DNA from 4 places in the Brevibacillus sp. M2.1A genome. Region 3 is predicted to be linked to each of the others. Evidence: riboswitches for the same ligand, from Rfam matches in the RefSeq annotation. Region 3 holds a riboswitch; each other region holds the start of a gene.
What was found. A riboswitch is a leader RNA that binds a small molecule or an ion and turns the genes downstream of it on or off. The one in region 3 is predicted to bind cyclic di-GMP.

Region 1 (5,309 bases), on a different contig from region 3:
CGTAGGGATGGATCGTTTGCTGCGTATACGTATACGCGGTCCCTGCTGAAGGGAATAGCCGTACCATCTTACCGTAGCTTGCCGCCGTAAACAGGATCGCAAGAAGTGTGACTGCATAAGCAGCAGGAACGTGCCCCCCCGTTTCTCCAGAAACAATGCCAAAGGTGTCAAAAACGGCCATCGGGGCCATGTAGCCCAGTCCAATTACGACAATATGCCGCAACTTCAAACTACGTGTTAGTTCTGCTCTCCCGTTCACTGCCTGTCCCCCTTTTTGTAACAGAATAATTATACACGCCGATTTATAATCACGAAAGAAAAAAGCGCTGCTGCACACGGGATCTCCATGCACAGCAGCGCTTGATTTATATGAGTATTTCCTATGCTTTTGGCAGTTCAAAGGAACTCTTCAACGATACAATCCGGTTGAATACGAGCTTATCATCAGTCGTATGCTTCGGATCGACATTGAAATAGCCATGACGGAAAAATTGATACTTGTCTTGTGGCTTGGTTTCTTTCATATTTGGCTCCACATAGCCTTGCAGCACTTCCAATGAATTCGGGTTAACGTTGTCGAGGAATGTACCCTCTGCGTCCTCATCATCCATAATCAATGGCTCGTACAAACGGAATTCAGCAGGAACTGCATTGGTCGCATCCACCCAGTGAATCGTCCCTTTTACCTTGCGACCAGTAAAACCACTGCCGCTCTTCGTCTCAGGGTCATAGGTGCAATGGATCTCGATCACGTTGCCGTCTGCATCCTTCACGACGTCATTGCATTTAATAAAGTACGCGTGCTTCAGACGCACTTCATTTCCCGGGAACAGGCGGAAATACTTGCTCGGCGGGTTTTCCATGAAATCGTCCTGCTCAATGTAGATTTCGCGGGAGAACGGAATTTGACGATTTCCCATCTCTGGGTTCTCTGGATTGATCTCCGCTTCGAGCATCTCGACTTGTCCTTCCGGATAGTTCGTGATGACGACCTTCAATGGATTCAATACAGCCATCGTACGTGGTGCCTTCAGCTTCAAGTCCTCGCGGATGAAGTACTCCAGCATTTTCTCGTCAACGGTGCTGTTCGCGCGCGCTACCCCTACTTCACGGGCGAATGTACGAATTGCTTCCGGTGTATAGCCGCGACGACGGAAGCCTGCGATGGTTGGCATGCGCGGGTCATCCCAGCCGTCTACTACATTCTCATCGACAAGCTGTTTCAGCTTGCGTTTACTCATAACGGTGTTCGTCAGGTTCAAGCGGGCAAATTCGTACTGGTGAGGCACATTCTCCATTTCGCACTCGCGGACTACCCAATCGTACAACGGGCGATGATCTTCGAATTCCAGTGAGCACAGAGAATGTGTCACGCCCTCAATGGCATCCTCCAACGGATGAGCGAAGTCGTACATCGGGTAGATGCACCATTTGTCACCTGTGTTGTGATGCGTTGCATGGGAGATCCGATACAGAACCGGATCACGCATGTTGAAGTTTTGAGAAGCCATGTCGATTTTCGCACGAAGCACCTTTTCTCCGTCCCTGAATTCCCCTTGGCGCATACGTGCAAACAGATCCAGGTTTTCCTCCACTGACCGGCTGCGGAACGGACTATCTGTGCCTGGCTCTGTCCATGTTCCGCGCATTTTCCGCATATCTTCTGGAGAAAGATCGTCTACGTAAGCCAGACCTTTTTTAATCAACAGCACCGCACGGTTGTACATCTCTTCAAAGTAATCAGATGCAAAAAACAACCCGTCCCATTCGAAGCCAAGCCATTGAACGTCCCTTTTGATGGCCTCTACGTATTCGATGTCTTCCTTCACCGGGTTCGTATCGTCAAAACGCAGGTTGGCCTTGCCGGAGAATTCTCGAGCCAACTCAAAGTTGAGGCAGATCGCTTTTGCATGTCCAATATGGAGATACCCGTTCGGTTCTGGGGGAAAGCGGGTAATGATTTCCTTTACTTTGCCCTCTTGCAAGTCATCAATCATGATATTGCGGATAAAATTGGATGCCGCTACCTTGTTTTCCAATGAAATCAACCTTTCACTTCACCTTTACATTCCATAATACTGATTCTCTACCCAGAGTTCAACAAAATCGGGTCGTTGACCGACCCGCTCACGTCTCCCATTGCTGCCTCGTTTGCCATTGTGACCTGCAATACAGGTGAACGACAGAATCAATGGCTAAGCGCTGCTCCGTGATTCCACGAATCGTTTCGAGATGCTTCGGGGAAATGAGATGTAGCAAAGGCTGTTCAACATGATTGAAACGTTGGAATGCTTCCGCTGCAATCCGATCCCACTGCGGGTAATACCGAAGCAAATCATCAGGCATTACGCGGGAGCGTTCCGTGTCAGACTCGGGCAAACAATCAAAAGGTTCATCCAAATTTAACGTTCCGTAATCATCGGTCAGCTCTTCGCCCGGTAAAATATCCCGTGCTGCCAATTCCATATCATACATGGTCGGCACACAATTCGCATGAAAGCTGTGGTTCACGTACCTTGCCTTATCCCAGCAAAGAATGTACTTTCCGAACTGGTTCTTAAACGAATATTTTTGTACGTCCTGTTTTCGTAATGAGTCAAGTCTTTCCACAAATGCAGGGTCCAATACCTGATCCAAATCATCCTGTGCCCATACAATCGTTCCTTTTGGGATAAACCTTGTCGCAAACACACCGTACCCGATCTCATCGTTGATATAGCGCAATTCTGTATCGGGATGCATCATGGTCTTTGTTTCACTCCTTGGCGAATGTGCCTTTTTATCATCATAAGCAGTTCTGCCCCAGGAGGTGTGTGAATGTATGCGAAAAACAACCTTTCCTATAGCATTCCTGACTATTTTTCTGGATTAAAATATTTTTTCTTATTTACCACAAATGGTAAATAGTCTATATTATTGGCAAACGGACTTTTAGGAACATTTTCCCACAACGATCGAATCACTATTTGTGTCATGTCATTTTATGTTTCACCCATTGATATCGAAACGGCATACCCGGGGAAATCCGGCGACGCAAAGCTACAGGGGCTACCTCCGCAACAGCGGACACGCTTGCCAGCTACCGAAGTATTGATGTAGGACGAGACCAATGATCCTATATCATTGGTCTTTTTTTGCGCGCGCAATGTCTATTTTTGTCTATTTTTGTATGTTTGTGTATTTTTAACTTTTAAAGGAGGTGAGGCAACAGCGGATAGCCGGTTTAATGAAATCATTATTCTATTCATCATGAAGGAGGTTTCATAGGAATGTCATTCTTGAAGAAACTCTCGACCGTCGCGCTGACTGCTGTCATCGGGCTATCAACATTCTCTGGGGCACAAGCTGCTAACCGTCCAACATCGATGTCACCGAACGCTATGGTGACGACTCCTCACTATCTGGCTACGGCTGCGGCCCTGAAGACATTGGAAGACGGTGGAAACGCAGTAGATGCTGCTATTACAGCCGCTTCCACCTTAGCTGTTGTCTACCCTCATTACACAACCATTGGCGGAGATAACTTCTGGCTCATCTACAATGCCAAAACAAAAGAGCTGAAGGCACTGAACGGCAGTGGTCGTGCAGGCGAAAAGGCAACCATCGACTATTACAAAGGCAAAGGCTACGAAAAAATCCCGTCCCGCGGTTATGAATCGGCAAACACTGTCCCTGGAGTTGTCTCCGGCTGGTGGGAGGCGTACAACTACGCCCATAAAAAAATGGGCAACAGCAAGCTTCAATGGAACAGACTGCTGGAGCCTGCCATTGGATACGCCGAAAACGGATATCCAGTCTCCCCCAACCAAGTGTATTGGACAAAATACGCGACAGATCCAACTGACAATGACTTGAAGAATCTTCAACGTTTTGATGGATTCCGTAAAACATTCCTGAAGCCCAACGGCGATCCTTATGCAGCAGGCGAAATTCTCAAACAAAAGGACCTTGCCAATACTTTGCGAATCATTGCGAAAAAAGGCGCTGACGGTTTTTATAAAGGAGAAGTTGCTAAAAAAATCGTAGCAGACATGCAAGCCAACGGCGGATTGCTCACGTTGAAAGATTTTGAGAAGCATACCTCCACTTGGGCAGATCCTATTACGGTAGACTACCGCGGATACAAAGCATACAACGTTCCGCCTAACTCCCAAGGCATGGCATCACTCTCCATTCTTAATGTTTTGAATAACTTTGACCTTAAGAGCATGGGTGAAGGAACACCCGATTACTATCACACGATTGTGGAAGCTACCAAACAGGCTTTTGCTGACCGCGACAAATGGCTGACTGACCCAGCCTTTGCGGATATCCCTGTAGATGAGCTGTTGTCCAAGCAGCATGGGAAAGATTTAGCTGCGCGTATTGATATGAAGCAAGCAGCCAAATCCGTAGAACCGCTTGATCCAAAAGGCGATACAACCTGGTTCGGGATCGTCGACAAAGATGGAAATGCCGTGTCCATCATTCAGAGTCACTATTTTGACTGGGGTTCCGGCATCGTAGCGAAAGATACGGGTGTCCTTTTGCAAAACCGCGGAAGTTATTTCTCTTTGGATTCCAAACACATCAATCACTTGGAACCAGGCAAACGCACCTTCCACACAATTAACCCAGCGATGCTCTTCAAAGGGGACAAGCCTTATCTCCTTTACGGAACACAAGGGGGAGAAGGACAGCCGCAAACGCAAGCCGCTCTCGTCACACGTATTGTCGACTTTGGTTTCAGCGTGCAAGACGCAATTGAAGCGCCAAGATGGCTGCATGGACGCAACTGGGGATCTGCTTCCAACAATCTCAAGGTGGAAAGCCGCATCCCTCAAGAAGTCCTGGACGAGCTCATTAAACGTGGGCATCCAGTCGAAAAGCTGGAAGCAGCTTATACCGACGCGATGGGACAGTCCGGCGCAATCCTGATTGACCCGCAAACCAATGTAAAATTTGGCGGTGCTGACCCTCGCGGTGAAGGCGCTGCAATGGGCTATTAATATTTTGTCAGACTGCTGAGTAAATCTCAGCAGTCTACCTGTTTCTATTTTGCATTCACGGATTAGGAGTGGAAAAACCTATGTTTTTGTTCAACAAGCTCAGGAACAAAATGATCCTTTGGTTTCTCATCGTGGCTGTCATTCCACTTACTGCCGTTTCTTTGTTTATCACGAACAGCTTTTCATCCATTTTGATTGATAAACAAAAATCATCCTATGTTGACCTTACTTCCAGTACAGCCATAGCTATGGATCAATATCTGGACCGGCGTATGACAGAAATTCAAATTTTAGCCCGCACCTCGGATATTCAATCCGATG
Region 2 (5,309 bases), on a different contig from region 3:
AGGCCATGACTCACGCTGCTGTCATTCAATCAACAGCGGTCAACGCCAAAGCAATCAAGTCCGCCGTGATGCAAGCACGCGAAGAAATCACGGAAAAAGGCAAAAAGGCAAACGACAACGACAAACTCGTCATCCTGAGTGATAATAAGCGCGTACCAGATCAGTCTCTCGAAGTGGTCGATCTAGCCACCGCAAAAAAAGTCTCTACCCCCATCGACTGGGTAAGCTCCACGGATGCCTATCCCATACTCGAACGCGAGCGCCCCACTGCCTACCTCATGCCTCCTGGCTACCATGACGTCGCGACCAAGCTGGAATTGCTCGGTGTTTCGGTAAGCAAGCTATCAAAAGAAACGACCATAGCGGTAGAAAGCTACACCATTTTGGAAAACAAGGTGAATACGATTTACGAGAATGGGCATTTCACCAACCAAGTGACTGCAAATGTAACAGAAACAACGAAAACCTTTCCTGCGGGTAGTTACGTGTTCAGCATGGCCCAGCCAAACGCGAACTTCATTGCGTTAGCCCTGGAACCGGAATCAGTGGACAGCTACGTCACGTTTAACTTCTTGCCCGTTGAAAAGGGCGATGAAGTCCCGGTGTATCGCTATATGCTGGAGCAACCGCTACCCACCACACAAAAGAATTAAAGGAAAAATTCCCCTCTCTAAAGTTAGACTCCTGAGAGGGGAATTTTGTTACATGTATGGGCTTACTTTATTTCAAACACTTCTTGGGCAAGCCCTGCCAGCTTTTGCGTATTGCCGCTCACTTCGACCATCGTCGCGGAAATTTCCTCTGTAGCGGCTGCCTGACTCTCCATGGTTTGATTGATCAGTTCAATCGAGTTTTGCAGAAGGGTTATCAAATCCCGGATGGAATCCGTGGTTTGCTTGATTTTGTCTGCATTCGCCCTGGAATCAGTCGCCATATTGCGAACCTCATTCGCAACGACAGCGAACCCACGCCCTGCATCTCCTACTCGCGCAGCCTCAATGCTCGCATTTAGTCCCAAAATGTTACTTTGATCAGCGATTTTTTTCACAGCGAGTGTAATTTGCTCGATCTCGGTCGTACTTTGGCTGACATCATTGGCTTGCTCTGAGATCGCCTTCATTTGCTCGTTCAAATTCCCGATCTGCACGGCCATCTCGTGTGTGGTGGCACTCACCTGCTCGACGACACTCGAGAGATTTGCAGCGATTTCATACAGCTCATTGGCTCGCTCCATACTCGAACCAATGCCGACACCGCCAATGACTTTTCCCGTGTGATCATGCAGGGGAATCGCCCGTGCGACGAGAGGGAAACCAAACAATTCCTTGGGGACCATCATCGCCTGCTTGGTGTTTTTTCGAATCGCGTTGGTGATCACATCTCCTTCCTGGAGTGGATCACCAGGCTTGACTTGCAGTGCAAATGTTTGGGCAGGTACATTGCACAATAGCTTTTCCGTGTCGTAGACCCCAATGGTAATGTCATCGGAGAGCAAATCATTTAAATAGGGGGCAACCTTGATGAAAGCCTCAAGCAGTTCTGCGTTTTTCCCCTTTTCGGAAGCTTCTGTTTCGTTCCATTCTTCGTATCCGTTCATGACCCTCTTCACCTCTATATTTTGCTGGCATTAGTACGGAAATTGACGCTTCTTGTGCTGAACCGAAATCCATTTCAGCGTAGTAAACTCTTCTAAGCTCCATTGACCATTCAATCGTCCCAACCCGGAGTGCTTTTCACCGCCGAACGCCACGATTGGCTCGTCATTGATCGTTCCATCGTTGATGTGAATCATGCCGGTCTCAATGCGCTTGGCCATCTCGGCACCTCTCTCCAGATCGCGGGTGTGAATTGCCCCGGACAATCCAAATGGTGTCTCGTTTGCCATGCGAATCGCTTCTTCCTCGGAAGCAAACGACATGATGCAAACAGCCGGACCAAACAGCTCTTTGGATGTAATCGACATGTCTGTGGTCACTCCTGTCAAAACAATCGGTTCGACCACGTTTCCTTTTACTTCCCCTTTCAGTGCAGGAACGGCTCCTTCGCGTATCGCCTCATCGATCGTTGCCATCAGATTGGCGACTTGCCGTTGATTGATGAGTGGACCGATTACCGTGTCAGGATCATTCGGGTCGCCTACCTTGAGTCCAGATACTTTTTCCACGTACAGATCGAGGAATTTATCGTATACATCTTGGTGAACCAGAACCCGGTTAGCTGACATGCAAATCTGACCTTGGTGGGTAAAACGGCTGAATACTGCTGCATTGACGGCATACTGGAGATCCGCATCCTCCAAAACGATCAGCGCACTATTGCCGCCCAGCTCCAAAATCGCCTTTTTGAAATGCTTCGCTGCCACCTGCGCGATATGGCTCCCAACTTGGCTAGACCCTGTAAACGAAAGGATGCGCGGAATCGGGTGGGAGACAAAACCATCGCCAATTTCAGCGATGTCCGTCACTACGACGTTAATCAAGCCTTTGGGCAGACCTACTTCTTCAAAAATTTTCGCGATGAGAGTCCCACCCGTGATTGGCGTGTGCTCATGCGGTTTGAGGACGACACCGTTGCCCGCGCCAAGAGCTGGAGCCACAGACTTCATCGACAGATAGAACGGGAAATTGAACGGACTGATGACGCCGACAACTCCTGCGGGAATCCGATACAAGCGGTTTTCTTTTCCGTCAACGGGAGAAGGCAGAATTTTTCCTTCCATCCGCACTGGGAAGGTAGCCGCCTCGCGAATAATATCCTTCACAAGCCCGATCTCAAAAAACGCCTTCAATCGGGTTCCGCCCAATTCACGAATGATGATCTGAATGATTTCTTCTTCATGCTCTTCGATATAGTGAACAGCACGCTCCAACATTCGAGATTTGGTATAAGCATTCACTTCGTCCCACTCTTTTTTCGCGTGGGCTGCCGCCTTGTAAGCCGCGTCGATATCCTCCAGATTTGCCATTTTGAATTCTGCGATGACTTCCCCGTTGTAAGGGTTGATATCTTGCAATGTCTTCACGCCAAGCCCGTCGCGCCACTCCCCATTGATGTACTGCTTGTCCAATGTTTGCAGGATTGACATGCTACAACCTCTCCCTTTTGTAAAGTAAAATAGGCCCCTTTCGCATGAAAGGAGCCGTAAAACTAAAACAGCAAAATACACTGCTCGTTGGCAACCCGGCTGCCATCGTAACGTGTACATTAGGCCCGTGGCTTTGCGTCCCCAATTTTCAATGGGTTTGCCCATTCATAGCGAATGCTGATAATATTTTGTCGAAAAAAGGAAAGATATGGAGAATCATACTTAGATTATAGTACTCTATTCCTAATAGTCAAACGAAAACATGTAAATATTTCGTGAAAGGAAGTAACAAATATCAAAAAGCCCGCATCGCTTGGATACGGACTCCTGGTTCTTCTTCCTTATGCTCACAATAACGATTTGACATTCTTTACGCTCGTCGCGAGCATTTGCTCCGTCGCGTTGGCGTCCCTTATGTGCTTGGTCAAGCCTTCATTCAGCTCGTCCAGCAAACCCTTTGCATCACTTACCTGCTGGGACACATCATCAGCAAATCGCTTTTGATGCGCGATGATTTCCATCACACCCGACACTTCGACGTTCAGTACCTGGAAAGCGTTCACGATCTGATCTGTCTTCTGTGCAGCATCCTTGCTGATAGAAAGTCCATTTTTGATTGCACTGCTGCTTTTTTCACTGTTAGACAATGCTTCTTTTGTTTCTTCCTGAATCTTGCCAATCAATTCTGCAATCGTCTTGGTCGAGTTCGCTGTCATCTCGGCCAGCTTCCGTACCTCATCCGCTACGACGGCGAAGCCTCGGCCTTGTTCACCTGCACGTGCCGCTTCTATCGCTGCATTCAGGGCGAGAAGGTTGGTCTGATTCGCAATGTCGCTGATCACCTTGACGATGCTCGTAATTTCCGAAGAGCTCTCTTCCAAGCGGCTCATGGACTTGGACGTATGGACCGATTCTTTGTCGAGCAGGCTCATGACCTGCACAACGTCCGTCATCGCCTTCTTGCCTTCATCTGCACACGCTACCGATTGTTTACAGATGTCTGTCAGGCGCTCTCCTCGAACCGACAACTGGCTCGCAGATTCATCATCCCGCTCGTTAATGGCCTGGATATTATCTACGACACGCTTCATCCTTGTCACCAGTCGCACCATTTGATCGGATTCGGCGTTTATCGCCTGGTTTGAACTGAGGATCGCACCCATCTGTTCGTAAAGATCGCGAAGCTCATGTTTCCAAGCGTCTTGCTGTCCTGTCATTGTGGTTGTGGCTGTCGTCGCTGCTGTCTCTTTTTCTGCCAGGCCTTTGTCTTTTTTCCAAAACATCCGCTTCCCTCTCCTCTGTACCCATCAATTGTCACCTCGGCGGCTATATACGCGGGACTCGATTATTCCCGGATGTTGTTTCGCCAAGCTCAGCAAGTTTTCCAAGAAATAATAGTGACCCTCCAAGAGCTCCACGTCTTTACGCTCAAAATGCTTCGCCTGCAAATACTGCTGCATTTCCAAAGCATAGCGCTCCAGTTTATCGTGAAAATCGTTGGCACGAAGCATTTGCTCCACTTCTGGATATTCCGTTTTCAGGCGACTTAGCTCGCTGTATACACGCCCACCCTCCAGAATCATCTGGTAGGCCGTACGCTCAAGCGTAGCTGTCGTAGCTGCCTCCTGCTCCTCACGCTCCTCGCGCAAAGCTGCCAAGTACGTGATAAAATGGTAGACAGTTAAAAACAATGGTCCTAAAAATAGAATGATCCCTGCCTTGTACACATGCTGATTGGACAAATTGCTGATGAGCAGGAACAAGTGAAACAAGATCGCACCCAACCATACATAGATGATGATTTGGTGATTGATCTTCCCTGCCTTTTGGTGGCGTGAAAAGGCAAAGGTAAGTCCGAGCAGATAAAAGGCAAGCAATGTAAAGCTGGCAGAAAACAAAGCCATCTCCATATCGATCAGCCAATCTGCGTCGGCGGGTATTTCGATAAAGAATTCAAAAGCGAGCACCAGCAGTGAGAACAGCAACCCCATGATCCAAAACCGGCTTACTTCCGAGTCATTCCTCCGCCGGGAGCGGTAGCGTTTTGCACGGGATCCTTCCATAATGCTCTCACCTCATTCTCTATGATTCGCCATGATTCTATCTTTTCCTTTCACATGGGGCCAAAATCTGACATCGGAGGCTGTTATGACAAAAAATTTACCGACACCATTTACCGAGCGCATGCAAACCTTGCTCGGGCACGATTTCGAGGCATTCGTTT
Region 3 (5,309 bases):
AGGCCTGTCCGCAACCATCGCATCGAAAGCATCAGAAATGGCTAAAATTCTCGCCATCAGCGGAATCTCATCCCCGGCTAAACCATCCGGATATCCCCTGCCATCTATACGCTCATGATGGGAGCGAATCGCAGGAAGCAATTCATTGAACATCCCTGCTTGCAAAATGATCTCGTAGCCAATGACCGTGTGCTGCTTGATCTTGTCATACTCTTCGGGAGTGAGCTTTCCTTTTTTATTAAGAATTTCGTCTTCGATACCGATTTTTCCAATGTCGTGCAGGATTCCCCCGATATAAACATCCTCCACTTTTCGTTCGGCCAAACCAATATCTCTCGCAATTTCTCTTCCCCAGTAAGCTACACGCTGAGAATGTCCACTTGTGTATCGATCTCGTGCGTCAATGGAAGCAGCCATCGTCGTTAAGAAGTTGTGATTGAATGATTTGACCTCTTCTACTTTTTGCTGAAGCCTTTGAAGATTGTCATAGTAATGATGAAATACGTAGCTGATCGTAATAAACGCAATCATCATAGGAATTAGTGTTAACGGACCATATAACTCTACTAATCGTGAACCTACCCCGGCAAGAATCAAAAGCAACAAGTAAGTCGAGGTAAAGCCTTTTGCCATCATCTTTACGGTTCGCGCCCAGGTCATTTGATGAAAATAGGAGATACCCAATCCACATAAAGTCAGGTTCACAAACCAATACACAACAGCCAAAAACAAATCGCTAATAATGGGAGAAACAGTTCCGAAGCCCTCGATCCAATCCTTCAAAAACGCTACTGTCCATATTGTCATTAACAATTGCCCAATGTTAATAATAGCTTTTAGCGGATTAAACCTTACCAGGAAAGCAATGATTAAAGATTCAATAACAGCAGCCCATACTCCGACCCAGACTCCGTACAACAAGATACCCGAAAAGATAACAGCATTGTTCACTGTTAAAATCGTATTAGATATACGCACGGGAGCAAAACAGGAAAAAATGGTCAGGAGGGTGTAGGTAGATATTACCCCCCAATGTTCACGAGCAGCCCATTCAGATGAAGATGTGTAAAAAATATAGATTGCTGCAATGACAAAGCCAACCTTGACAACAATCCCTTTTATCCAAACCGCAAAATCAGTTTTTTGTCGCATAACTTTTACCTTCGCGAAGTTGTAGTAATGAAATCGGTTTATTCATCAATCGCTGAACAAGTAAAAAGGCACCTAACATAATAAAAATATCGCCGATGCTAATAATCCGAGGAATGAAAGATGGCATGTAAATGACATCCGTCAAAAACGGAAAATTTGAACTTTCCGTCAATACACTATGCTTGAAATTCGTTCCGTTTATAACTGGCTCTAAATCATAAGGGAGCTTTGCTGCTTGAACTAAATCGATTGGCATTTTTCCATTGTTAGACCAAATTGCAATCGCATTCAGAAACCAGCCGATTAAAAAAATCCGCATATCTTCAAATTCTCGATTAAAAACGAGGAAGGCCAAAATAAACACATACGCGATCGATATGAAAATGCCACCGATCGTAGGGAAGAAGGCTGCACAAGCCTGCAGCAATATGGTAACGATAAGAAGTTTCTTTTGGTTGAATTTAGGTAATTCTTTGATTCTTCCCCCTCGCAGCAATGCTACGAGAAAAGATAGGGCAATTACATCCAATAGCATGTTGTTTCCTCCAAGCTTGAAGAAAAAACACCACTCAGCCAAGCGGTGTTTGTTTCTCCAATACGCTTATTTATCCAATATGGAAGTTTGCAGAAGTAGCTGCTACGATTGCTACCACCATCATAATTGCCGCGAACCATTTTTTCATTTTCTTTTCCCCCCTTCAGGCATAGTGGAGAAAGCTGGCTTCGCTACTGTCCGTGATGCAGAGGCCAAGCGACCAAGTACAGCCCCTGCTCCCCTTTCCTTTTCCATTACGAAAAAGGTTGGATTCGCTACTGGCTCCATACGGACCAAGCGACCAGATACAGTCCGTACTTCTTCGCTTCTTTCCTACCTTTATTTTACACATAAGTGACAAAATTCGGCAATCATAGATTCATAGTCTATTGGATTTAATTCCGGCTAGTTCTATTTAACTAGAACTATGTTCACACCAGCGCCGCCAAAATCGCCTTTTGTGCGTGCAATCTATTTTCAGCCTGATCAAAAATGACAGAGCGCGATCCGTCGATAACCCCGGTCGTCACTTCCTCCCCACGATGTGCAGGCAAGCAGTGCAAGAAGAGATAATCACGATCTGCCGCTGCTACCAATTTTTCATTCACTTGATAGTCGGCAAATGCTTTCAATCGTACCTCATTTTCTTCTTCAAAACCCATACTAGTCCAAACGTCCGTGTATACAGCATCTGCCCCCATGACAGCCTCTATCGGATCGGTGGTCACCATCATTTTTCCACCGCTTTGTTTCGCGTACCCCGTAGCTTTTGCGACAATGGTTGCATCCATTTCGTAGCCTACCGGAGTTGCTACCCGCACATCCAGACCTAGCAGAGCTGCGCCCAGCACCAGTGAATTCGCCACGTTGTTTCCGTCTCCTACATAAGCGAGCTTGACTCCTTTCAGCTTGCCTTTATGCTCCCAGATCGTCAGCAGATCAGCCAAAGCCTGACAAGGATGGTACAGATCGGTCAAGCCATTGATAATAGGAATCGACGCGTGCTCGGCAAGCTCTTCTACATAGGAGTGGGAAAAGGTGCGAATCATGATGGCATCCACGTACCGAGAGAGAACTTTTGCTGTGTCGCTGATCGGCTCCCCACGTCCGAGCTGGAGCTCTTTTCCGCTCATGAACATTCCCAAGCCGCCCAACTGATGCATCCCTACTTCAAAGGAGACGCGGGTGCGGGTTGAAGCCTTGTCAAAGATCATCCCCAACGTCTTGCCTTGCAAAGGCTGGAATGGCTGTCCCAGCTTTTGCAATTGCTTGACGTGAGCAGACAGATGGAGCAGCTCCATCAATTCTTCTCCATTGAATTCATCGACGCGCAAGAAATCTTTTCCTTTATGCTTTTGTAACGGCAAGTTTTGAAAGTGTTCCAATATCTTCACTGGCTGCATGCGAGCCACCTCTTTTCTTCATAATAGACTTCACGTATAACTCGAACGTATCGACAGCGGAGAACAATGGCACACCTTGTTGTACCATCCGGCTTCGCAGAGCAAATCCGGTCCGGCCATGACGATTGCCTTTCGTCGCAGTAACGAGTGCAAAGGCCGCTTGTTCCTCTTGCAACAGATCGATCCACGCTGCTTCATCTGCAACGATATGCTTCACGACAATTCCTTCGTTTTTCAGCCACTCGGCCGTTCCCGGAGTCGCCGCCAGATTGGCACCGTCAGCTTGTATTTGTCCGATTGACTCTCTCACGCCGCCCTGCTTATCTCCATCTGCCAAAGAAATCATGACCAACTGACCTTTTTGCCAGTCGCCGTACAAATTGTCTTTGAAAGCAAAGGCTTTGCCTGCAGCCTCTTCAAAAGAATGACCCAAGCCGAGAACTTCGCCCGTCGATTTCATCTCTGGACCTAGTACCGGGTCTACGCCGTTCAACTTGATCGTGGAGAAAACTGGCGCCTTGACGACGGCAAACGGAATCTCTGGCAAAAGCCCTGTACCGTAGCCCATCTCCGACAGCTTCTCACCCAATTGTGCACGAACCGCCAATTGAACCATCGGGATACCAGTCACTTTGCTCGTAATCGGTACTGTCCGTGAAGCACGAGGATTTACCTCCAGTACATAAACCGTTTCGCCATCAATGACGAACTGAATATTGATTAACCCGACCGCTTCCATTTCCTTCGCGATTGCTTCTGTATAGCTCGCGATTTTGTGCTTGATGTCATCCGTCAGCTGAGGAGCCGGGAACAAGGCTACACTGTCGCCTGAGTGGATGCCCGCTCTCTCCACATGCTGGAAGATCCCTGGGATGATGACAGAATGTCCGTCGCATACCGCATCTACTTCTGCTTCCTTGCCTGGAACGTATTTATCCACGAGGAGTGGGAAAAACATGCTCATGTCCGGATGGCTCAACCAGTCGTGAATGGTAGCCTGCAGCTCGTCGATATTGTGGACAACGACCATACCTTGCCCGCCGATGACATACGAAGGTCGCATCAAAACAGGGAAGCCGATTTCCTCCGCGATCGCGGTTGCATCCTCCAAGGACGATACTCCTTTTCCGGGAATATGCGGAATGTCCAGCTTGCGCAGCATGGCGTAGAACAGCTCGCGGTCCTCCGCGCGTTCAATGGCTGTAAGCGATGTACCCATTACTTTCAGCCCCGCATGCTCCAGCTTGGCTGCCAGATTAATCGCGGTTTGACCACCGAACTGAACCATGACGCCCTCCACCTGTTCACGCTCTGCGATATGGAGCACATCTTCTACGTGAAGCGGTTCAAAATACAGATGGTCGGCTGTTTCATAGTCAGTGCTGACCGTCTCTGGGTTGTTGTTCACAACGACTGCCGCAATACCCCTTGCCTGAAGCGCTTTGGCTGCATGCACGGAGCAATAGTCAAACTCGATTCCCTGACCAATTCGAATGGGACCTGAGCCAAGGACCAGTACTTTGCGGCCAGACAGTGACTCAACCTCATCTACTCCTTGCCAATCCGAATAGTAGTAAGGGGTTTGGGCATCAAATTCTGCCGCACAAGTATCCACAATTTTATAAGTAGGCGTAATGCCAGATTCTTGACGAAGTGATTTGATTTCGGCAGGTGTAGCGCCAACCAGTGAAGCGATGGTTTCATCCGCAAACCCGCGACGCTTTGCTTCCAACAACAGCTCTGGGGTCAATGTTTTGCTATCGTGGCAAGACAGCTCTACTTCCAAGTCCACGATTTTACGCAAGCTCCGCAAGAAAAACGGATCGACACCAGTCAGATTATGCAGCTCACTTTCTGTAAAGCCTTTACGGATCGCCTCAGCAAAAACAAACAGTCTGATATCAGTCGCTTCCTGCAAGGAATGGGCAAGCTCCTCGCGCGTCCAGGATGCCAGCTCTGGTCGAGTCAAATGTGTGCAGCCCTGTTCCAGGGAGCGGACTGCCTTCAAAAGCCCTGCTTCCAGATTGCGGGCGATCGACATGACCTCGCCAGTCGCTTTCATTTGCGTCCCCAGCTTGCGGTCTGCCAGCGGGAATTTGTCAAACGGGAAGCGCGGGATTTTGACCACGATGTAGTCCAACGCTGGTTCAAAGCTAGCGTACGTATAGCCCGTGATTGGATTTAACACCTCATCCAGCCCGTAGCCCAATGCGAGTTTG
Region 4 (5,309 bases), on a different contig from region 3:
TCCGAGGATAGTTTGCGCTTAATTGATCAATTAACCTCTCTAACCCCTTTCCCCAAAAATACGTGCATTCAAACACCAGAAACTTTTTCAGAAGGCTTCTACTTCATCAAACAGGGAAAGGTACGCTTATATAAAGTAAATCGGGATGGTCGGCAGTTCACATTCGATATCCTCGGGGAAGGCAATGTGTTTGGAGAAGTGGATCTCCTCTCATTAGGTACAAGGGAGATGTATATAGAAGCCATCGAAGACTGCCTCATTTGTAAAATGAGCAAAGCAAAATTTGAAAGCTACATCATCGAACATCCGCAACTGATGATGAAGATCATGAAGGTCATTAGCGATAGAATGGTTTCGATCAGCCAAGCAGCCGAAAATCTTGCCCTTCTCCCTTTACAAGATCGCATTATTTCCACGTTGGTAAAGCTTGCCGATCAATTTGGCAATCCTAACAGTTCGGCGTTTCAACAAATTGACTTACCTCTTTCCCATCAAGAAATCGCCAATTTTGTTGGGGCATCCAGGGAAGCTGTGACGGTAGCATTACGTGCTTTAGCAAGAGAAGAACTGATTCAAACAGGCTTTAAATCTATTTCTATTCAGCGGGACAGGATTTTGAAGAAAATGTAATCCAGTTTACATCTTTCGCTCAAAAAGAAAGATATCGTAAAGCCATGGCTTCTACTATTCTTTCGAAAAAGAGGGGAACGACATATGGATAAACCACATTTTCAGAGCCTGCGCGAAGAGCTAGATTTTACAACCATTCAAATAGCAGACTTCCTCACCCGTGAAGTAACAGATGCATTTACAAGATCAATTGAGGAGCTGCGGACCTCTGAACTGGCAAAGGGCTTGCCGATTGGTTCGATTGCGCCTGATTTCACGTTGAACGATCACACTAGCAAGAATATTACCTTGTCGGAAGAAATCATAAAAGGTCCTGTCGTCCTCACATTTTTCCGTGGATCATGGTGCCCCTACTGCAATTTGGAGATGCAAGCGTACCAAAAACAGCTCGATACGATAACCTCTCTGGGTGCTCAATTGTTTGCCATTAGTCCACAATCTCCTGCACACTCTCTTACTATGCAAGAGAACAATCGTCTGAGCTTCCCCGTGTTATGCGATACCAATAATCAGGTAGCAGAAAAATATAGACTCATATTCAGACTGCCTGAGTATTTACATGATACCTACCGATCATTGGATATCGATCTCAATCATTTTAATAGCGACGATTCCTGGACACTCCCCATACCGGCTACTTATATCCTCGATGAACAGGGCGTAATCCGGTCAGTATTCTTAGATCCTGACTACAAAAAGCGAATGGAGCCTACTGAAGTTATAGACATTCTGCGCACCCTAACCTAACGCCCTACTCCCTATTTAATGAAGAACCAGTTGATACGGCAACTGGTTTTTTCGTACGTTCATATATTATGAACAATTAGTTACTTCTTCCTACCAAAACTTGACAAAGCTAATACAAATGGCTTATATTTTGCATGATTATGTCTAGCAAAATTCGACACAGTTTTACAATTTTTGCTAAAAAATGAAAAAGGCAAAGTCATCGAAAGGTGGCGACGCAAAACCACGGGTCTACAGTCTTTGACCATGATAGCCGGGTTGCCATCATCTTGAGACTATTTTTCGATGTTGGTAGCTTCGGTTGTTCCATTTCGATGGAACGGCCTTTTTTTGTGTTTCGTTTTTTGAAAGGAGGATGAAAGCACTTTCATTTTTGTAACAGATGGAAAAACATAACTTTTGAGACGTCAAACATACACAACACGGTAATCAGAAAATGATGGAGTGGAGAAGTTATGTACAAACAAGTAGAAACCGTACAAGAGTTAGCCAAATTTCATGAAATCAAAGAAACAGTATGGACAAGCATGGGCTTCGAGATGGAGTACGCGAAAGAAGGCTCGGCTCAGTTCCTCTTAATCGCCGAAGATGGTGAAGCAGGTGGAACATTTGAAATGACGCCCTTTTCCAAATCAAGTGCTTATATGAAATCACTTTTTCAGGATGTTGTTACAGAAGATATGAAAGTAATGGAGGTAGACAGTCTCGCTGTTCTGCCGAAATACCGCGGACAACTGGGGCAAAAAGGAATTTGCCTGATGATAGATTACGCTGAAAAGCATGGTTATACCCACGCAATCGGGGTAGCAGATCCGACCTTTTTTAAATTTATTAACACGAAGTATCAAGTAAAAGCAACTCAGACCAAAGATATCGTCTTTTACAAAGGGGCCGATGCGATTCCGACCCTTTTCCATCTAAAAGATGTCTATGACAATAAGCACGATCCGAAATATTCCTGGTACAATACGTCGTCATCCAACCAAGTAAAAGTCGAGGTAGGTGGGTAACATGGATAACATGGATAAAATTGATTTATTGAGAAGAAGAAACAATTGGGTCGTAATCGTATTCGCAAGTATTATTACGGTTGTTCAGGTCTTAAACCTCTTTCTAGGCGTTTCGTACACATTCGTTTTCACAATTCTGGGTATTTTGTATGGCGTACTGGCACCTTTTGCTTACATCTCTAATCGCCCGAGCTTCCGTGAAAAAGCAGCGCCCTTCATGAAGTTCTTTAACTTCGCCGTAATCGGGATCTTCATGTTCATCGTAGTCGGACTGGACCCGCATATGATCAATATCATGACCATTATGTTCTTCGTAGCAGTCATGGGGATTTATCAAGACCGACTCATCAATATTTTGACGATTGTATCGACATTGGGCATTGTCTCTTACTACTTCCTGACACAAAGAGAAACGATTTTCCATTCGACAAGCAATCTCGATCTGATGTACTTCCTGCTCACCTTCTGCTTTGTCTCTATCACGAGCATGATGCATGCTGTATTCAATAACAAGTTGCAAGAGGAAAGTGAGCAACAGAAGCAAGAAGCGATTGCCTCGAAGGAATCGTTGCAACGTGTTCTGGATAAGATCAATGAATCACTCACCTCTATGCAAGACTATCAAGAGAATTTGAACAAGGTAACGGACGGTGTCAATGTTCGCGCTGTCGAAACCGTCGCTTCCCTGCAAGACATCATGGAGTCCTTTACTGTCCAGACCAGCAATACAGACGAGCTGCGTCGGGAAATGAGCTCGACGAATTTGCAAGTTGAGGACATGACCCGCTCTGTTACAGAGATGCATGAGTACGTAGAATCGACCAAGGAAGCCACTAGCGAGAGTGGAAAACGCATTGGCAACATCGGTAATGACTTTGAACGATTCATCAAGGACATCCAAGGTACGAACCAGCTAATCCAAGAGCTCAATAAAGAAACCGAATCGATTGGAAAAATCATCCAAACCATTTCCGAGATTTCTGCACAAACCAATCTGTTGGCACTCAATGCCACGATTGAAGCGTCTCGCGCAGGCGAACACGGCCGAGGATTTGCTGTCGTCGCAGATGAAGTACGCAAGCTGGCAGAGTCCTCCAAGCTATCGTCCGAGTCGATCTCGAGCCTGCTCATGACCATCCGCGAAAAAATGAAACTCGTATCGGATATGATTTCCGAGTCGCAGACTTCTTTTGAGAAAAATAGCGAGGGCATTCTCGAAGTACAAGAAATGTTCACCAATGTAGACAACTACATGCAAAACTTCGCAGATAAAACGAAAAACCTGCAAGAGTTCATCGTCCATGTTCACAGCATGATTCAGGAAGTCGGCGCAAAAGTAGAAGTCAACGCAGATATTACCGACAAGAACAAAGAGAGCCTGGAAGAAGTGCTTGTGCTCGTTTCTGAGCAAAAAGACGAAGTCGTTAAGGTTTCTGGCGGCTTTGAGAAAATTGAACAGCAGATGCGTGGTCTCCATATGTAATCTTCCTGCAACCGCCTTTCACTGGCGGTTGTTTTCTTTTCTCATTTTGTAACCGAACAGGCATATAATAGAAATATTCTGATATTTTTACTTTGAAAGGAGGCACATCATTGATGGATGCAAGAATCGAAACCAAAACGATTCAGACCGATCGATTGCTCGTTTCCTACCTGACAGCAGGCGTACCGGAAGGAGAACCGCTTCTCCTCATTCACGGCAATGCATCAGCCAACCTGTTCTGGGATGATACCATTGCGGCTCTATGTGACCAGTACCGTCTGTATGCACCTGATATGCGTGGCTATGGAGCAAGTGAAGCATTGCCCATTGATGCGACACGCGGTTTGCGAGACTGGTCGGATGACCTTCATTCGTTTATTCGGGCATTGGACTTGCCAACGCCCATCCATCTTGCCGGCTGGTCGTTGGGTGGCGGGATCGCGATGCAGTTTGCCATCGATCACCCGCAGGAAGTCCGCTCTCTGATTCTCATCGCCCCCATGTCCCCTTACGGCTTTGGTGGAACCAAAGATATAGCTGGTACCCCGTGCTACAGCAGTTTCTCAGGCTCGGGTGGGGGAGCCGCCAACTCTGAGCTGGTCAAAAGGATTGCAGCCAAAGATATAGGCAATGAATCTCCCTCCAGTCCTCGCAATGTCATGAATCAGCTTTATTTCAAGCCCCCATTCCAAGTTGGCCCAGAGCAGGAAGACCGTTATGTGAACGCAATACTCTCTACGAGAATAGGAGAGGACTTTTACCCCGGTGCCTTTGAATACGTAAACGATTGGCCCGGTGTTGCTCCCGGAACGACAGGGATTACGAATGCGATTTCTCCCAAATACGTAAATTTGTCCGGTATTGTCCAGATGGAGCCGAAGTGTCCGATTTTATGGATTCGCGGTGCGGATGATGCCATTGTCTCGGATCAGTCGCTGGCTGATTTCGGTACGCTGGGCAAGCTTGGCTATGTCCCCGGATGGCCGGGGGAAGATGAATATCCCCCGCAGCCGATGGTCTCCCAAATTCGTGACGTGCTTGAACAATATCAGCGCGCTGGTGGTTCTTATCAGGAGATTGTCATGGAAAATGTGGGGCACGCTCCACACATCGAGAAAGCAGAGGAGTTTATCGAGCTCATTCGAAAAACCGTCAGGGCATGACCGTGACGGTTTTATTTTATGAAACATTGGTTCCCCCAGCCTTGCCTCCTTTAGGCGCATCTGGGGCGAAATTTTAGCAGAGTGAAAGGGAGAATTTTGAAAGAGATCAAGTTTATCGCCGCAAACGTGAATATTATGCAAATCGGCTAACCCCATTCTACTTCCTATCTTCCTATGCCATTCACACAAAAGATTGCAAATAATGATTTTGCCTGATTTGCTGCTGGAACCCCCGCATTCCGGCATGAATAGATTGAAAGTGCTAGGAAATTATGA

Region 1: another riboswitch for cyclic di-GMP. It lies ahead of ggt (gamma-glutamyltransferase); the one in region 3 lies ahead of HP567_RS29380 (DUF5317 domain-containing protein).
Region 2: another riboswitch for cyclic di-GMP. It lies ahead of HP567_RS24370 (aldehyde dehydrogenase family protein); the one in region 3 lies ahead of HP567_RS29380 (DUF5317 domain-containing protein).
Region 4: another riboswitch for cyclic di-GMP. It lies ahead of HP567_RS08515 (GNAT family N-acetyltransferase); the one in region 3 lies ahead of HP567_RS29380 (DUF5317 domain-containing protein).

The regions. Positions count from the first base shown of each region.
Region 1 is NZ_JABSUY020000001.1:150,973-156,281, forward strand. It holds gene HP567_RS00680 (APC family permease) at 1-259, opposite strand, end outside; gene HP567_RS00685 (glutamine--tRNA ligase/YqeY domain fusion protein) at 381-2,048, opposite strand; gene HP567_RS00690 (SET domain-containing protein) at 2,128-2,745, opposite strand; cyclic di-GMP riboswitch class I at 2,999-3,087, shown strand; gene ggt (gamma-glutamyltransferase) at 3,270-4,988, shown strand; gene HP567_RS00700 (methyl-accepting chemotaxis protein) at 5,069-5,309, shown strand, end outside.
Region 2 is NZ_JABSUY020000001.1:5,098,933-5,104,241, forward strand. It holds gene HP567_RS24360 (M14 family metallopeptidase) at 1-653, shown strand, start outside; gene HP567_RS24365 (methyl-accepting chemotaxis protein) at 716-1,597, opposite strand; gene HP567_RS24370 (aldehyde dehydrogenase family protein) at 1,628-3,085, opposite strand; cyclic di-GMP riboswitch class I at 3,172-3,257, opposite strand; gene HP567_RS24375 (methyl-accepting chemotaxis protein) at 3,433-4,368, opposite strand; gene HP567_RS24380 (hypothetical protein) at 4,393-5,148, opposite strand; gene HP567_RS24385 (RsmF rRNA methyltransferase first C-terminal domain-containing protein) at 5,234-5,309, shown strand, end outside.
Region 3 is NZ_JABSUY020000002.1:30,911-36,219, forward strand. It holds gene HP567_RS29375 (HD-GYP domain-containing protein) at 1-1,152, opposite strand, end outside; gene HP567_RS29380 (DUF5317 domain-containing protein) at 1,136-1,687, opposite strand; cyclic di-GMP riboswitch class II at 1,943-2,023, opposite strand; gene argF (ornithine carbamoyltransferase) at 2,119-3,090, opposite strand; gene carB (carbamoyl-phosphate synthase (glutamine-hydrolyzing) large subunit) at 3,035-5,309, opposite strand, start outside.
Region 4 is NZ_JABSUY020000001.1:1,720,419-1,725,727, reverse strand. It holds gene HP567_RS08525 (Crp/Fnr family transcriptional regulator) at 1-630, shown strand, start outside; gene HP567_RS08520 (peroxiredoxin-like family protein) at 715-1,377, shown strand; cyclic di-GMP riboswitch class I at 1,560-1,643, shown strand; gene HP567_RS08515 (GNAT family N-acetyltransferase) at 1,833-2,387, shown strand; gene HP567_RS08510 (methyl-accepting chemotaxis protein) at 2,380-3,870, shown strand; gene HP567_RS08505 (alpha/beta hydrolase) at 3,984-5,033, shown strand.